4 regions of the Anoxybacillus sp. FSL W8-0104 genome follow, and region 3 is predicted to be linked to each of the others. Evidence: predicted binding sites of a transcription regulator. Region 3 holds the regulator's gene; each other region holds the start of a gene.

What was found. The regulator Rex, encoded in region 3, represses fermentation and respiration genes when NADH is low (regulators of the CRP and FNR family bind a similar motif). The targets are predictions, from matches to a motif close to TTGTGAAATATTTCACAA.
Region 1: the regulator Rex is predicted to act here: its motif matches at 2,061-2,078, upstream of ric (iron-sulfur cluster repair di-iron protein).
Region 2: the regulator Rex is predicted to act here: its motif matches at 1,929-1,946, upstream of adhE (bifunctional acetaldehyde-CoA/alcohol dehydrogenase).
Region 4: the regulator Rex is predicted to act here: its motif matches at 1,379-1,396, upstream of hcp (hydroxylamine reductase).

The regions. Positions count from the first base shown of each region.
Region 1 covers NZ_JBBOQU010000001.1:1,119,172-1,123,307, forward strand. Annotated here, with positions in the region: gene NST18_RS06015 (Crp/Fnr family transcriptional regulator) at 1-561, opposite strand, end outside; partial or broken gene NST18_RS06020 (GTP 3',8-cyclase MoaA) at 985-1,251, shown strand; gene ric (iron-sulfur cluster repair di-iron protein) at 1,292-1,996, opposite strand; gene NST18_RS06030 (cell wall hydrolase) at 2,275-2,862, shown strand; gene NST18_RS06035 (IS256 family transposase) at 3,443-4,136, shown strand, end outside.
Region 2 covers NZ_JBBOQU010000001.1:2,763,914-2,768,049, forward strand. Annotated here, with positions in the region: gene adhE (bifunctional acetaldehyde-CoA/alcohol dehydrogenase) at 1-1,905, opposite strand, end outside; gene NST18_RS14775 (hypothetical protein) at 2,081-2,308, opposite strand; gene NST18_RS14780 (transcriptional regulator) at 2,398-3,678, opposite strand; gene NST18_RS14785 (FAD-dependent oxidoreductase) at 3,819-4,136, shown strand, end outside.
Region 3 covers NZ_JBBOQU010000001.1:203,981-208,116, reverse strand. Annotated here, with positions in the region: gene groL (chaperonin GroEL) at 1-330, opposite strand, end outside; gene groES (co-chaperone GroES) at 400-684, opposite strand; gene NST18_RS01205 (CPBP family intramembrane glutamic endopeptidase) at 988-1,725, shown strand; gene NST18_RS01200 (YdiK family protein) at 1,722-1,895, shown strand; gene NST18_RS01195 (redox-sensing transcriptional repressor Rex) at 1,905-2,540, opposite strand; gene NST18_RS01190 (IS1634 family transposase) at 2,910-4,136, opposite strand, start outside.
Region 4 covers NZ_JBBOQU010000001.1:1,384,971-1,389,106, forward strand. Annotated here, with positions in the region: gene tnpC (IS66 family transposase) at 1-1,276, opposite strand, end outside; gene hcp (hydroxylamine reductase) at 1,454-2,743, shown strand; gene NST18_RS15180 (hypothetical protein) at 2,774-2,899, opposite strand; gene NST18_RS07415 (thermonuclease family protein) at 2,880-3,302, opposite strand; gene NST18_RS07420 (histidine phosphatase family protein) at 3,299-3,925, opposite strand; gene NST18_RS07425 (ABC transporter ATP-binding protein) at 3,975-4,136, opposite strand, start outside.

The DNA of each region.
Region 1 (4,136 bases), 920 kb from region 3:
ATTGGCGAGTTCGCGGTTTGTAAAATGCGTCGTTAAGCGATGGAATCGTCCTTGCGAGACTGCGTTTGTTTTTGTCAGTCGCAATAAAAGCAAAATAATTTGTTCATACGTATTATGGAGAATTTGTTCTTCTAGGCGGTTTTGTAGGTCGATAATTTTTTCTCCCATCACGCGAAATAGTTTCATGCACAATTCTGGGTAACAAATAAGCGTTTGTTCAAATTCGGCGATTGGAATGGCAATGAGCGTTGCTTCTTCCATCACTTCCGCATGGGCTGGGTAGCTTCCACGACGGAAAAAGCCAGCGTGCGGGAACATTTCTCCTGTTTGCAAAATCGACACAATTTGTTCTTTGCCGTTAATATCCGTTTTGTAAATCTTTACTGTTCCTGATTGAATAAAAAAGACACGTTCAAGCGGCTCTCCTTGCATAAAGACGAACGTTCGCGGTTTATAAACACGCACTTGAGAAATTTTCACGATTGAGTCAAGTTCTTGATCGGATAATTCCCGAAAAAGCGCGACATTTTTCAACCTTGTTTTAATCCAATCATGCGTCATATTATCCACTCCTTATGGAATTTCTAAGCAAAATTTTACGTTGTTTTCTATTGAGAAGCTGTGACATAAATCATAACTTTTCGTGAACGTGTGACGAAAATCATAGGGAACGTTTGCGACATCTCACATAACGGAACATTTTTCAGCGCTACAACGAGAACGAAAGAACGAAAAGGAAGGTGGAGGGATATGGAAATAAACCGGAACGTTCGCGCATCGGTCGCTCGTTCAACGCAAAACAGCTTTTTAAAGTCTGTCTTTTTGTAGAATGTTTTCGGACGTTGTTTTTCCAATTGATATGGTATACTTGTTCGTAATACCGTTTTTGTTGTGTGGGCGATGTCACAGAGCGATGAACGGTTGTTTCCTATAGTGAAAATAGAACGATGCGTAAAATAATGATGGATAAAGAATTTATGCTTGGTCGGCTTTATTTCCTTGGTGACGGAATCTTTTTGCCAAAGCTGTACACGAGCGCGCATTGCTGCTAATGGGACGCTTTATATGTGCTTGTTCGCTACGGAAGGGGTATCATTGAAACAACTGTTGCGCCAAGGAGCAGATCGAACAGCGCTGAAACAGCTTATTGTTGATACGTGGAACAAGCGAACCGATCGTTATTCGGATGAGCGAACGGAGCAAACCGCGAAAATGCGCAAGAAAATCGAAATGTCCTATATTGGTGGATAAAAAATGGGATCGCTTTTATCAAGCGATCCTGTTTTACTGATTATTTCGCATTAGCAAGAATGCGTGGAAAGAGAATATTGTTTTCAAGATGAATATGAGTGAATAGATCTTCCTCTAGCGCTTCAAGCCGATTGTAAACTAGTCGATACGTTCCACATGCATCAAAAGGTGGTGTAAAATCGTTCGTGATTTTGCGAATTTCTTTAATAATATCTCCTGCCGTATCGTGTTCGGTAACAAGTTCTTCAATAACTTCTCTCATCGCTTGTTCATTTTCTTTTGTCGGATATTGTTCGAATTGGATGATTAATGGAAATGCTTTTGTTTCTTCTTTCATTAAATGTTGCTCTAGATCGGCTTTTAAATCGTTGAACAGTTTATGCACTTGCACTAAATGCGGCTGTTCTGGTCCGTGCACGCGCAATACTTTTGTCACGTACGGGCTGAGCTGTGGCAATTCCTCCATTAAAAAACGGTGGTGTTTTTGGATAATATGATCGATTAATTCTGTATAGGAAGCCTCCATCCAGTTTTTTTCTACCTTTTCGAGCGATTTTTCATACAGTGATTGTAGCTCGCTTAAAATTGTTTCTATATCTAATTGTTTTTCAGCGAGCACTTCAGATAAGGAACGATTTCCACCACAACAAAAATCAATTTTATATGCTTTAAACAAATCGCCCGCTTTTGGGAACATCGCCACAATTTCACCGACCGTCGATTGTGCATTGAATATATTTTCCATAATTTTCTCCTCCGAAATGTATTGATATTTACAATGTAATCATATCTTCTTTTTTGTCTGTTTGTTGTGATGCTCATCACATGATTCTTGTGATTTTGGAAAAAACTTTGACAAATAAACTGTTCATATTGAAAGTATAATAGTTTATGAATAAATTTCCATATACCTTCTCGGGCTTTGAGCGCCATATGATCCGGGTGTTTTCCATAAATTAGATAATGATAGATTGCTAAATCCCTGCTAGTCTTATAAGCGAGCAACGGACTAGGAGGGATAACATGAGGAGATTATTAGCACTTGCTTCTATGTTTGTAGTTGCTTTTTGTTTTTCAACAAATGAAGTAGCTGCACAAACGACAGTTCATTATGTAAAGCCAGGTGAAACGTTTTGGACGATTGCAAAAAGTTACAATGTTTCATTGCTAGAGCTTCAACGAATCAATCATAAACAAACGGATGTTTTATTCGTTGGGGAAACGTTGCGTATCCCACAGCCGATCTCTCAAGCTGATAAAGACTTATTAGCTCGTCTCGTTCATGCAGAAGCAAAAGGGGAACCATATGCAGGAAAAGTAGCGGTGGCAACTGTCGTTTTGAACCGTGTCGATCATCCAAATTTCCCAAATACGATTCGTCAAGTCATTTATGATCGTTCAGGAGGATATTATGCGTTTACTCCTGTACAAAATGGCGAGATTAACAAACCAGCAGATCGTGAAGCATATCGAGCGGTTGAAGAAGCCATTGCTTTTCGCGGTTTAGGAAGCGGATCATTATATTTTTACAATCCAAAAACGGCGAAAAGCGAATGGATCCGCTCGCGCCAAGTGACAGTTGTGATTGGAAACCATGTATTTGCGAAATAGTTTTTTTCTATGTAGTTGGAGAGCGCTGAAAAAGTTCACGAGAACTGTGAACTTTTTCAGCCTTTTTTATTTCTGGTGATTTAAGTCTATATCTTGAGATTGAAGAGGATCTGCTTTTTCACGTTTTAGATTATGACAGTGATTCAAACTCCTGTACGTGTGGGACCCCATGTAACGTGCAAAACGTAGCTGGTGGAGTTTTTTACTTTCCGAAAAACTTCGTTCAATGGGGAAAGGCCGAATAAGTTCAAAGACTTTCCTATTTCCTCAAAGACCTCTCGATGAATCGAAACTTGTAATACTTGATTGTTTTTTTCTTCCGCTGCAGGGCAACTAAATTCGTAACTTTTTTAATTCCGACTCATAGTACATACTCGACATTATTCGACTAATGTGGGAAATATCGTGCCCGAAAAGGTGAACATAAAGCGGAGTACATACTCGACATTATTCGACTAATGTGCAGAAAAAATGATGATGTATAAAATTTTGTGTAAAGCATTTTACTAGACCAAAAGAAAAAAGGTAGGGTATTCTCTGATTGGACGAAAAACATTCCAGAGAAAGGAGTACCCTACCTATGTCTAAAAGTATACCGAATGTAGACTGGGCAAATCAACTGGAAAGTGTCATTCGTCAGTTTGTGAAGGAAAAATTAGAGCTGATTATGCGGGAAGAAATCAAACATTTCCTCGAAATCGAACAGGCGGACACATCCAATATGAGAAACGGCTACTATCAACGAAATCTAGATACGCAATATGGCCGGATTGAAGGCCTTTTGGTCCCAAGAGATCGAAATGGGGAATTTCAAACGCAGCTGTTTGCCCCTTACCAACGTCATACTGGTTGGCTCGAGGAAGCCGTCATCAAAATGTATCAAAGTGGCATGAGTACGAGGGAAATTGGCAAGTTTATCGAACGAATTTTAGGAAATGCCTATTCTCCAACGACAATCAGTCGTATTACCGATGTAGTGAAGGAAGACATCGAGAAATGGCACAATCGTCCTCTACATCAGCGTTATTCGGTTTTATATTTGGATGGTTTATACGTAAAACTTCGTCGCGAAACCGTGGAGAAAGAAGTCATTTATGTGGTGTTAGGGGTGAACGAAGAAGGATATCGCGAAATTCTTGATTTCTTTGTGGGAGGACAAGAAAGCGCCTATGTATGGCAGGAAATTCTTCAACACCTCTATCAAAGAGGCGTCAAGGAAGTGCTTCTGGGCGTATTCGATGGACTACCGGGGTTGGAGGAAGCCTTGAAGGCGG
Region 2 (4,136 bases), 2.6 Mb from region 3:
TGGTGTTAACTCATAATCAGCGAGCGGATATTTGACGTTATTTTTCTTATCTGTAATGACCGCAAACGATGTCACTTCTGAACCTGTACCAGACGTTGTTGGAATCGCGACAAATTGCGCTTTTTGACCGAGTTTTGGATATTTAAATACGCGTTTACGAATATCTAAAAACTTTTGTTTTAAGCCATTAAAGTCGGTATTTGGATGTTCATAGAACAGCCACATCGCTTTCGCCGCGTCCATCGCCGAACCACCGCCGAGCGCGATGATGACGTCTGGCTGGAACGCATGCATCATGTCGGCACCTTTCATCACTGTTTCAATTGATGGATCTGGTTCAACTTCTGAGAAAATTTCGCAATGCACATAATCTGGACGTTTACGCAAATAGTATAACACTTTATCGACATAGCCGAGCTTCACCATACCTGGGTCTGTAACGATAAAGGCACGTGAGATGTTTGGCATTTTCGCTAAATATTGTGTCGCATGTTTTTCAAAGTAAATTTTTGGCGGAACTTTAAACCATTGCATGTTTACATTCCTTCTCGCTAATTTTTTAATGTTAATTAAATGTGTCGCACCGACGTTTGTCGAAACCGAGTTGCCTCCGAACGTACCGCAACCGAGCGTCAATGACGGAATGTATGCGTTGTAAATATCACCGATCGCCCCTTGTGAAGATGGTGCATTAGAGATGATTCGTCCTGCTTTCATTCGCTTACCGAATTCAAGAATGACGTCTTGATTTTCTGAATGAATGACAGCGGAGTGGCCAAGTCCACCGAACTCAAGCATTTCTTCTGCTCGTTTTAACCCTTCTTCTGTGCTATTCACCTTATAGCACGCCAATACAGGACTTAATTTTTCACGAGAAAGCGGCTCTTGCGGACCGACGCTTTTTAATTCTGCGACAAGAATTTTCGTATCAACTGGAACGTCCACACCGGCCATTTTTGCAATTTCATATGCTGGTTTACCGACAATATTCGGATTGACTGCACACGTATTTTCATTGATAACAAGCTTTTCAACTTTTTTCTTTTCTTCTTCGTTTAAGAAATAGCACTTATTTGCGATCATTTCGTTTTTCACCGCATCATAAATCTCTTTATCAATAATGACCGCTTGTTCAGATGCACAAATCATTCCGTTATCAAACGTTTTTGAAAGAATAAGGTCGTTCACCGCGCGTTTAATATTTGCTGTTTTCTCAATATAGCAAGGCACGTTACCAGGTCCAACCCCTAATGCTGGCTTTCCTGAGCTATATGCCGCTTTCACCATGCCTGCTCCACCTGTCGCAAGAATAAGCGAAACACCAGGGTGATGCATCAATTGTTGCGTCGCTTCGACAGAAGGAGTTTCAATCCATTGAATACAATGTTCTGGCGCACCCGCAGCAATGGCTGCATCGCGCAAAATACGTGCTGCTTCACTGCTACATTTTTGCGCAGATGGGTGGAACGCAAAAATGATTGGATTGCGCGTTTTAATAGAAATGAGCGCTTTAAACATTGTTGTTGAAGTCGGGTTCGTGACTGGGGTTACCCCGGCGATGACGCCTACTGGCTCTGCAATTTCAATGACGCCTTCCTGTTCATTTTCGCGAATAACGCCGACGGTTTTATCATATTTGATGTTATGATAAATGTATTCTGTCGCAAAAATGTTTTTAATAATTTTATCTTCATACACGCCGCGCTTTGTTTCTTCAATGGCTAGTTTCGCTAAATACATATGTTTATCAAGCCCAGCTAACGCCATTTGTTTAACAATATGATCAATCGTTTCTTGATCGTAATCACGAAACGCTTTAAGCGCTTTTTGAGCATTAGCAACGAGCGTATCAATCATTTTTGTAACTTCTTTCTTTTGGTCTAATACTTTTTCCTCCACAGCCATATAAGCCCCTCCCATAATCATTTTTGTGAAAAGATTCACAAATTAGTTGAAAATAAAAATGTGATTGTTTTCACATTTTTATTTTAATGAATTAGGTTTTGTTTGTGTGTGTCAACTTTGTGAAATATTGAGCAAATGTATTTTGTAAGAAAACTGCTTCTTGGAAAAGAAGCAGCTATTCACATACGGGATTGCGTGGAATCTTCGTAAACGAAATATCGTTGTACATACGCGTATTCCGTTTAACGATCACGACGTAGTTAACCGTCCATATATAAGAAGGAATATCTTGATCATCTTCAAACATCATCGCTTCAAATTCATCGCCAATCATCTTTTCGAATAATCCCAATGTATATGTTTCTGCATCTGTCGAAAAGTCTCTCCATTCACATATAAGCATCAGCCGTCACCTCAACTTTTCTGTTGTTACCATCATTGTAACATGATTTTTTATTTTTAGATTGTGAAACATTGAACAAATCATGAATATTACTTATTCGTTATATATGCCTGTCTCGGGTGATTCAGTTGTTCTGGATACTTCAAACGCATTTTCCCTTCCGCTAATAACTTTCCTAAATAATTGTTGCGCAGCCCGTCTGGCGTTCGATCTAATAAATAAGCTAATTCTTTTAACATTAATGGCCGATGGGCACATAGTTGCAAAATGACTTCTTCCATCTTTGCCGGTGCAAGCCTTTTTTTCTTACGCGCAATCTCAGCAATACTCCAGAGCTCTTGATCGATATTCGTTTCTTCTTCATTATTTACGGAGTTGGTTAGATTATTTATAGAGTTTTGGTCGCTATTACAGGAGTTATTTTCGCTAATTACGGAGTTAGGTCCGCTATTTACGCAGTTAGATTCTTTGTTTACGGACTCTAACTCTTTATTTATGGACTCTAACTCACTATTTATGGAGTTTTCGTCGCTATTATAGGAGTTTTCGTCGTTATTTATGGAGTCGGCTAGCTCTAGATTGTCTGACCAATCACATATCATCTCTAGATCATCGTCTTGTTTATGTCTTTCTGGAAAGGACACGATTGGTAATGTTATGACCGTCCGCTCCTGGAAATCGTATTGATCAATGACAGGTTGTTGCAAGCAAATCGTTTCGATCGTTTTCAAACCGACTCCAGCTCGTTTGCAAAAATGAATGTAAATAAACATTTTAAACACATTCGGATTACGCAAATGGCTAACACCGCCGCTAAATGCTTGTTCTAAAGGAATACCGAAAAGCCCGGGATTAGAAAATTGCACATATGAGCGTTGCCGTTCGACAATAATGCCCCCATCACCGTTGTAATCGGCATGAACAATCGCATTAACGAGCGCCTCATGCATAGCTTCTTTTTCAGCTTCTGATCCATCTTTTAGCTCGTTCATTACTTTAAAATAAAAATCGTAAATATTTCCCGACCACGTTCCGTCTTGGGATGTGAAACGATTTGACCAAAGCATATCGTCATCATATTCGCGATATTCTAAAAAATATTGTGGTAAAACTTCTGTAATCATTCGCTCTTCGCTAAACATAAGAAGTCCTGCGAGTGTGAGACCCTCTTTGCTTGTGTTTCGTATTTTTCCCCATGCTCCAATCTTATATAAAAAATCTTTCGTTTCTAAACCGTTCCATGGGTGGTTTGGCTTTACTTTCGCAAACTGCTCGCGATAATGGCGGACAGACTCTAAATGCAGTTCATTCAGTCCGTAATGCTCTAATACGATGTTATCTTGTAAACGAACACTTGCATCTTTATTCACTTTAACTCTCCCTCTTACGTTATGTTGTAAAAACATTTCTATACTCGTCTATTTCCATTTTATCATCTTTACAAATGTTCATCATAAACTTTTCGATTTGGGGAAAATTAAGAAAAACATGGATATGGAGGAACAAACTCATGTCTTTACCAAGGTTGTCTCAATCGTATTGGCTACAAACAACAACAATACCATCCTTTCCGCCTTTGACAAAGCCGATTAAAACGGATGTAGCAATTATTGGTGGAGGAATAACAGGTATTACAACCGCTTATTTGCTCGCTAAACAAGGCGTGCGTGTCGCTGTCATCGAAGCAGACCGGCTATGTAACGGCACAACAGGGCATACGACGGCAAAAATTACTGCCCAGCACGATCTTATTTACCACGAACTTATTTCACATGTCGGGGAAGAGAACGCTCGGAAATATTACGAAGCAAATGAAAAAGCTTTGCAC
Region 3 (4,136 bases):
CGCACCAGCTGTTACGTTTTTCAATCCTTCGCGAATCATCGCTTGTGCTAATACAGTTGCTGTTGTTGTACCGTCACCAGCAACGTCGTTTGTTTTGCTTGCTACTTCCGCAACAAGCTTCGCACCCATATTTTCAAACGGATCTTCTAATTCAATCTCTTTCGCAATCGTTACACCGTCATTTGTAATTAATGGAGAACCGAACTTTTTCTCTAATACAACGTTACGACCTTTTGGACCTAATGTTACTTTTACTGCATCAGCTAATTTATCTACACCGCGTAACATCGCACGACGAGCTTCTTCGCTGAATTTAATTTCTTTTGCCATACATCTTACCCCCTTGATGAAATTTTAGTTAAGTATTTTTATGTGCTTTATATGTTATCAGGCGAACGATTAACCAATCACAGCTAAAATGTCACTTTCACGCAAAATTAAGTATTCTTTTCCATCATATTTTACTTCTGTACCCGCATATTTTGAGAAGATGATGCGGTCACCAACGCTTACCTCTGGAGCTACGCGCTCACCATTATCAAGAACGCGACCTGAACCAACTGCCACAACTTTTCCTTCTTGTGGTTTTTCTTTTGCTGTGTCTGGTAAGACAATTCCGCTCGCTGTTTTTTCTTCAGTTTGAATTAATTCAATGACAATACGATCACCTAGTGGCTTCAACACGGCAAACGACCTCCTTAATTAGATTTTCGTTCCGTTATTAGCACTCATTCTTATTGAGTGCTAACACACTTATTATATTAATGAACTTTTTTTAATTTTGCAAGTAGGAAGTTAAAAATTTTTCATTAAATGATTCCCTCTTTAACATTATGTCTTTCCTTTCGAAATTCATACAAAAAATATGATAAAATGAAAAAGTATTCAATTTAGAAAGCAGAGGACGATCATTCGCTCAGCTAAGGAAGCAGACGCTTAGAAAATGCTCGTCTAAAGCTAGACAATTTGCACGAAGGGGTTGAACATGTGAAAAAGCAATATTGGTATGTCATCATTACATACGTCGCTATGCAACTATCGAGTTTAGTCGGCGTTCCTTTACTTGCGCATAGCGGATTTATTAACGCATCAAATAAAGATATAGCCATATCGATCGCTTCTGGTTACTGGGCTGTTATTAGTTTCCCGATTGCTCTTTTTCTCGTTCTTTATTTTATGAAAGAAGATATGAAATACTCATATGATCGCCATCAAGCATCGATTGGCATGTCATTCTTTTGGGCGATTGGGGGGTTTTTGCTCGCTCTTTTCGCCCAAGGCATTGCAGCTAATATTGAGATGCACCTATTTGGTGTCGAAATGGGGTCCGAAAACACGAGACGCATCGTTGAAATGGTCAAATTGACACCAGCTCTTATACTCGTTACATCAGTCGTCGGACCAATTTTAGAGGAAATCATCTTTCGGAAAATTATTTTCGGGACGTTGTATCAAAAATACAATTTTTTCTTATCAGCGCTCGTCAGTTCACTTTTATTTGCTGTTGTTCATTTAGAGTTTGAACATTTGCTCTTGTATGCGACAATGGGGTTTGTGTTCGCCTTCTTATATGTGAAAACAAAACGCATTCTCGTACCTATTGCAGCACACGTGTTGATGAACACGTTTGTCGTTGCCATACAAATATTATTCGCTGAAGAAATCGAGAAGATTATGCGCGAAGCAGAACAAATGCAATTCGTCATTTGGAGGCTGTTTTCATGAAATATGAACCACTATTTTACTTTCTAATGGGCATTTTATTTACTTATTTTGCTGTGGATAGTGCTGATGACGGCATTTGGGACGTAACAACAATGCTGTTCATCCTAATTGCAACATTTGATTTTGGCACAGCTATTCGCTCTTTATTGAAAAAAACCTCCCGCTCATAAACGGGAGGTTTATTCATTTCCGTAATGCTTTAAAAAATAAACGAGTGACTGCAATTCGACCGCTAAATCAATATGATGAACACGAATGTGTTCTGGCACATGCAGGCGAGCAGGTGTAAAGTTTAAAATCCCTTTAATCCCCTGTTGAACAAGTCGGTCAGTAATCGGTTGAGCAACTTGGGCAGGAACAGTTAAAATCGCTACGGCAATTCCCCCGAGTTTCTCCTCCAATTCATCTAAATGATAAACCGGAACCCCTCCGACTTCTGTTCCGACTTTATCTGGATCTACATCGAACGCCATCACAATTTTCGTATTATTGTTTTTGCTGAAATTGTAGTTTAAAAATGCAGTCCCTAAATTTCCAACCCCAAATAACGCCACTTCTGTCGTCTCATCTTGGTCTAACGTTTTACGAAAAAATGACAGCAAATAATTGACATTATATCCGTATCCTTTTTTTCCAAGCGCACCAAAGTATGAAAAATCTCGGCGAATCGTTGCTGAATCGACTTTTACAGCTTCGCTTAACTCCGCTGAAGATACACGTTGCTTGCCTGATGCATGCAAGTTTTTCAAAAAACGATAGTACAACGGTAGTCGCTTTGCGGTCGCCTGCGGAATTTTTGGCTGTTCATTATTCACGAGTCAATCCCCCACATTTCCTTTCACAAATAGTTAGCGCTTTCATTTTTCTCTCCTATACGTCTAAAAAATTCTTCCCACTTCTAAACTATACACTATTTTTTTCATTCTGTCTTTCCTTTGTACCCTTTATTATTATTTTTGTCAAATTTGTTATTCGTACACTAGTGTTGCCGAATATCAAGAAAGTACGTTACACTATCAAAAGAAGATTGAGGTGAGAAAGAATGATCATTTTACAACTCATATTTCGCACCTTGGTAGGGCGGAACAAAAGGATTTTTTATTCAGTTTTTTAGAATAACTTTTAAACCAACACCAAAAGCGATGGTATCCTTTTTTTACCATCGTTGGTCGTTCTTTATCCCATTAGACGTAAATGCTCTCGTCCATCCCTAATCCTTGCAGAATCCTTCGCTGCTCGTACGTGAGCGGTTGACCTAACGCGCGTTGAATTCGTCCATCCGGCAGTTCCAACAGGACGACTCTGACATACCAAAACAATTGAAAAATCGCTTGTCCGGTCGGTCGGGTCAGTTTCCGGCCTCCCGCGCCCTTTAATGGGTGTTCCGGGGTGATGAACTGACGCACCCGGCGCTGGAAGACGCGGTAAATCGCCAAGGCCAACAGAAACAAATAGCCCAATACCGCGACCCGTTCCGGTTTTTTTACGTAAATCTCATCCGTAAAGAACGGGTCTTTCAAGAAAGAGAAGTTCATTTCCACCGAGATTTGGCCTTTATACAACTTCAAGATCTCTTTCGCATCCATCGGTTGACCTTTCCATTCCTCCGGAACTGTCGTGACAAGGACAAACCGGGACGCTTTCCGTCTCGCCTGTTCCCACGCATCTTGGTCGAATTCCACGTTCAAGCGAAGGGCGTACAGCGTTTCCATGTCCGGTTCCGCCCCTTTTTTCGGACGTCCGCGCCGTTTTTTCGGACGCACGATCGCTTCGACCGACGCCTCGACGCGATGGAACCGGAGACGAAGGGACGTCTTTAGAGACGCTAGGGCTTGTTCGGCGTCTTCCCGGCACGAAAACAGACGGCTTTCCCACTGGGTTTGTTTCTGCCGAAGAAGCTCTGCTTCTTGGTTTCGCTCTTTTTCGAGCGTCTTTCCTTTTCGTTGGTCGAGCGCGCTGGATTCAACGACGATCAACCGGACCGAATGACCTTCGTACGTCGATGTCGTTTCCCACACCCGGTAGGTGGCTCCGTTTTTCTCCGCTAAGGAGAACGGATCGCTCCACGGCGTGTCTTGGGCATCAGCTTTAGCCAGCGCGGTTTTGACGATCCGGAGCGAAGAAGGGCCTCTTGTGATCAAAAAGGCGTTGGCGGCCTTCGTTTGCGCCAGTGTGTCTTTCGTCATGGCGGCAGAATCGGCAACATAAATCCATTCATCTTCGATCTTCGCCTGCTTCAGCTGTTTCTGCACACGGGACAACACCTCGGGATTCCACGTCTTATCCGGCAGGTTGCCGTCGTGTACATCGCCATAAAACGGGATGCCATCCTCGTTGCCAATCAGCCCAAATCCGATCTGCTTTTGCCAACGATGATGCCGGTTGTAGCCATGCGTAATCTGCAAGGCATC
Region 4 (4,136 bases), 1.2 Mb from region 3:
CCATGCGAAGATCGCGTTCGGCTTGGTTGTTGTCAAAGGGAACATGCACTTCACGTAAGAAACGCAACGCTTCTTCCTTTCGTTTCTGAAGCCGTCGAACAAAAGCGAGTGCTTTTTTCGGAAGAGGCGTCGCCGTTTCCAATCGGTGTTGTGCTCTTTCTAGGATGCGATCATACACTCGTTCCCATCGTTTCGCTTCTTCTTCGGAAAGCGCACCGTGATGAGCTTCGACGGCCTGTTTGGCGGCTAACAGAAACGTCGTCATGCGCGATGCCCATATATGCCCTTGTTCGATGAAACCCTTCAATTCACGCAAATGATGGGCGTGACAAAGGGCATGGATGGCTTGTGTGTATTTCGTATACGTAACGAACCCATCGTGCATCATCGTCCCTTGATATCGCGGAAGAATCCCGATGTCATCGGTCGCTTTCTTTCCATGAGAAACGTGAGGAGCCAAGTACGTATATTTCGATGTACACGCGACATGCACCCATGCGAGTTTTCCATTGATGCGCAAACTCGTTTCATCGACATGCAGGATGTTGGATTCAAGTAAGGCGTCTTCGATGACGTCCATATTTGATTCCAGCGCTTCGCGTCCTCGTTTCACCATATTGGCAAGAGTTCCCGTACTAATCGAGTGTTGATATAACGCTTCGATTGTATCACTTAAACGCTTGTACGGGATCAATTGGATATGATGTAAATAAACAACGAGCGCCGTGAGCCGTGGACCGTATTGCACATGATTCGTGACATGGGATGGGAATTCGGCTTGTTGAACACATCGACAATGCGGACACGATTTCACTTCACGTTCATGTTGTGTCACCTCGATCGCCACAGGAGGGACATCAAACACTTGACGGATATCGACTTTGAACGGTTTGACGTCACGCAAAGAAACCCCACATCCTTGACACGTATGCACACGGTGGACGACACGATGATGTGGATGTTCCACTTGACGGAGCGTCGTTCCTTGATGTCCTTCTTGTCCGCCTGGCTTGTTGCCAGATGGTTGACGAGAAGAACGTGTGTTGGCAAAACGGTCAGAAGATGGGGGCAAATGGCTATTAGAGCTGTTTTTTTTCGTGCGTGCTTCCAGCTCTTGAACACGGTACTTCAGTTGTTCATTTTCTTTGCGTAGTTGTTTGTTTTCGTGACGCAAATGTTCATTTTCTTGAACGAGTTGATGAATGAGCTGTTTTTGTTGTTGAACTTTGCCGATTAAGCTTTCAACTGTAAATACAGCTTGTTGTACCGTCAACATGCGATTCACCTCCTTGTCTATCAGTATTCACATCATAGACAAGGAAAGAAGAAAATATTCAGCTCACTTTATGATGTGGCTGAATAGTTACTTTGTATGAAAGTGTGATATGTATCACTTACGACGTACATATTTTCTCCTATTGTTAAAGTGTCAATAAGAAAAGGAGGGGTCATCATGTTTTGTCATCAATGTGAACAAACACCAACAGGGGGATGTACTGTTGTTGGAGTTTGCGGGAAAGATGAAACAATTGCAAGTTTGCAAGATACGATCGTATTTGCATTAAAAGGAATTGCAGCATATCGCACGCATGCCCATCAACTTGGGTATACCGATCCGTTCGTTGATACAACGACACATGAAGCGTTATATATGACGTTAACAAACTCTAACTTTAACGTACAAGAACATATAGACATGGCGATGAAAGTCGGAAGAGCAGCCATTCGCGTAATGGAACTACTCGATCGAGCACATACAGAACGACTTGGCATTCCTCAACCTGTTCGTGTAACGCAAAATAGAATTGAAGGAAAATGTATTCTCGTTACAGGACATAACTTATTTGCCCTTGAACAACTATTAAAACAAACAGAAGGAAAAGGAATTAACATTTACACACATTCCGAAATGCTTCCAGCACATGGTTACCCACAATTAAAAAAATATAAACATCTGAAAGGAAATGTCGGAAAAGCATGGTACGATCAACGTCGCCTATTTGAAAAATTCCCTGGTGCTATTTTAGCGACAACAAACTGTGTCATGCCGATAAAAGGTTCATATGCTGATCGCATGTTTTCATATGATGTAGCCGGATTAGAACATGTGCAAAAAATCGAAAACGATGATTTCACGCCGTTAATTGAGAAAGCGCTACAACTTCCAGAAGCAAACATTGAATCGGATGAAACGTTAGTGACTGGTTTCCATCACGAAACTGTAATTCAAATTTCACCAGAAATTATTCAAGCTGTAAAAGAAGGAAAAATTGAACGCTTTTTCGTTATCGCAGGTTGCGACGCTCCTGGAAAAGGCGGTGAATATTATCGCACGTTAGCTACATCGTTACCGAAAAACACTGTCATTTTAACGACATCCTGTGGGAAATTCCGCTTTAACGATGTCGACTACGGGGTTGTTCCTGGCACGAACATTCCACGATATATTGATTTAGGGCAATGCAACAACTCGATTTCGACTGTCAAAATTGCAATGGCGCTTGCGGAAGCATTCGGCTGTGAGGTCAATGAGTTACCGGTCAGCATCGTTCTTTCATGGTTTGAACAAAAAGCAGTTGCAATCTTACTCGGATTGTTTAGTTTAGGCATTCAAGACATTCGAATTGGACCGAAAGCACCGCACTTTATTTCTGAAAGTGTGTTACGCGTCCTACAAGACATGTTCGGTCTCAAACTTATCGGCGATGTAGAAGAAGATATGCAAGCGATGCTCGCACATTAAAAGGGCTGTTTCATCCAGCCCTTTTCACATTTACGAAGCTTTATTTAACCATACACTCATATTAAATCCTTCTTCTGTCACGTATCCATCGACACTCCATATTCGTTTTTTTGCTTTTTTTGCTTTTTCTTGTGCTTTATACAATTTTTTTTGCATATTTTGTGTCCGGTTCAAATACGTAAGCAACACGCGCAAACCCTTCTTGTACAATTTTTTCTTGGTATAAAGTTCCATCCTCTAACCATATGTACGCAAGCAATCGACCATAACGATCGTACGGTTGTTCTTTTGCGCTTAGTTCAACTGTCACTTTTTTGTGAAGCAAAACGTCTTTAGCGAATTGTTTTGCCTCTTCGCCATACGCCTGTTTTTCGCGATACGTTTCGGGGGTATCGATATTTAGTAGACGAACCGTTACGATTTCGCCATCTTTTTTTATTTTTACTGTATCCCCATCAACAACATATTCTACTGTCGTAACAAATGTTTTCTCTTTATTTTGCGATGTACAACCGACAATAAAGACAATTGCCGTAAAAAACATAATCCATTTTCTCATAAATGTGTCAGCCCACTTTCAAGATGTGAAATGTCTGATTCACATTCCATATCCCACTTTTCCCCGTCAAACGATACGATCGTCACACTCGTACCGTATACACGGCTATTTTTCCACAACTCCGCAAGCGTTTGTTGTTTCCAATATACAAGAAGCGTGCGAATCACCATACCATGTGTAACGACAAGAATATGACCTTCTGAATGATTTTTAGCTATATGTTGGATCGTAGCAACAGCTCGACGTTGAACATCAAAAAACGTCTCGCCAATAATCGGCTTGTATGCATCTGGATCATGATAAAAATGATAATGATTTTGCTCGTCGGATTGCGCAATTTCTGCAATCGTTTTCCCTTCCCAATCACCTAAGTAAATCTCACGTAGCCGTTCATCAAAATATATTGGCACATGACGTTGCCCTAAAACAATTTGTGCTGTTTCTTTCGTACGATCACTTGGACTACAATACGCAGCAGTAAACGGAACTGTACGAAACCGATCGTGTAAAAGTGCTGCCTGTTTTTTTCCCTTTTCAGTTAAAGGCGAGTCTTTCCATCCTTGCATGCGTTGTTGTGCATTCCACTCTGTTTCAGCATGACGAATGACGTATAATTTTAACACTTTACCTCCCCCTTCGAATGAAAAAAGCAAGCAATATTTGCTTACTTTTTCAGTATGACATATGTTGTGAAATTTGTGCAAAAAATATAGACTCTAACGATTTTCCATCTTGACAAAGCGCGGAAACCGAATCGTATATAAGCATTTGTCCTTGATGAATAAATACGACAGTATCTGCAATTTCCTCAACTATTGACAGCATATGTGTCGA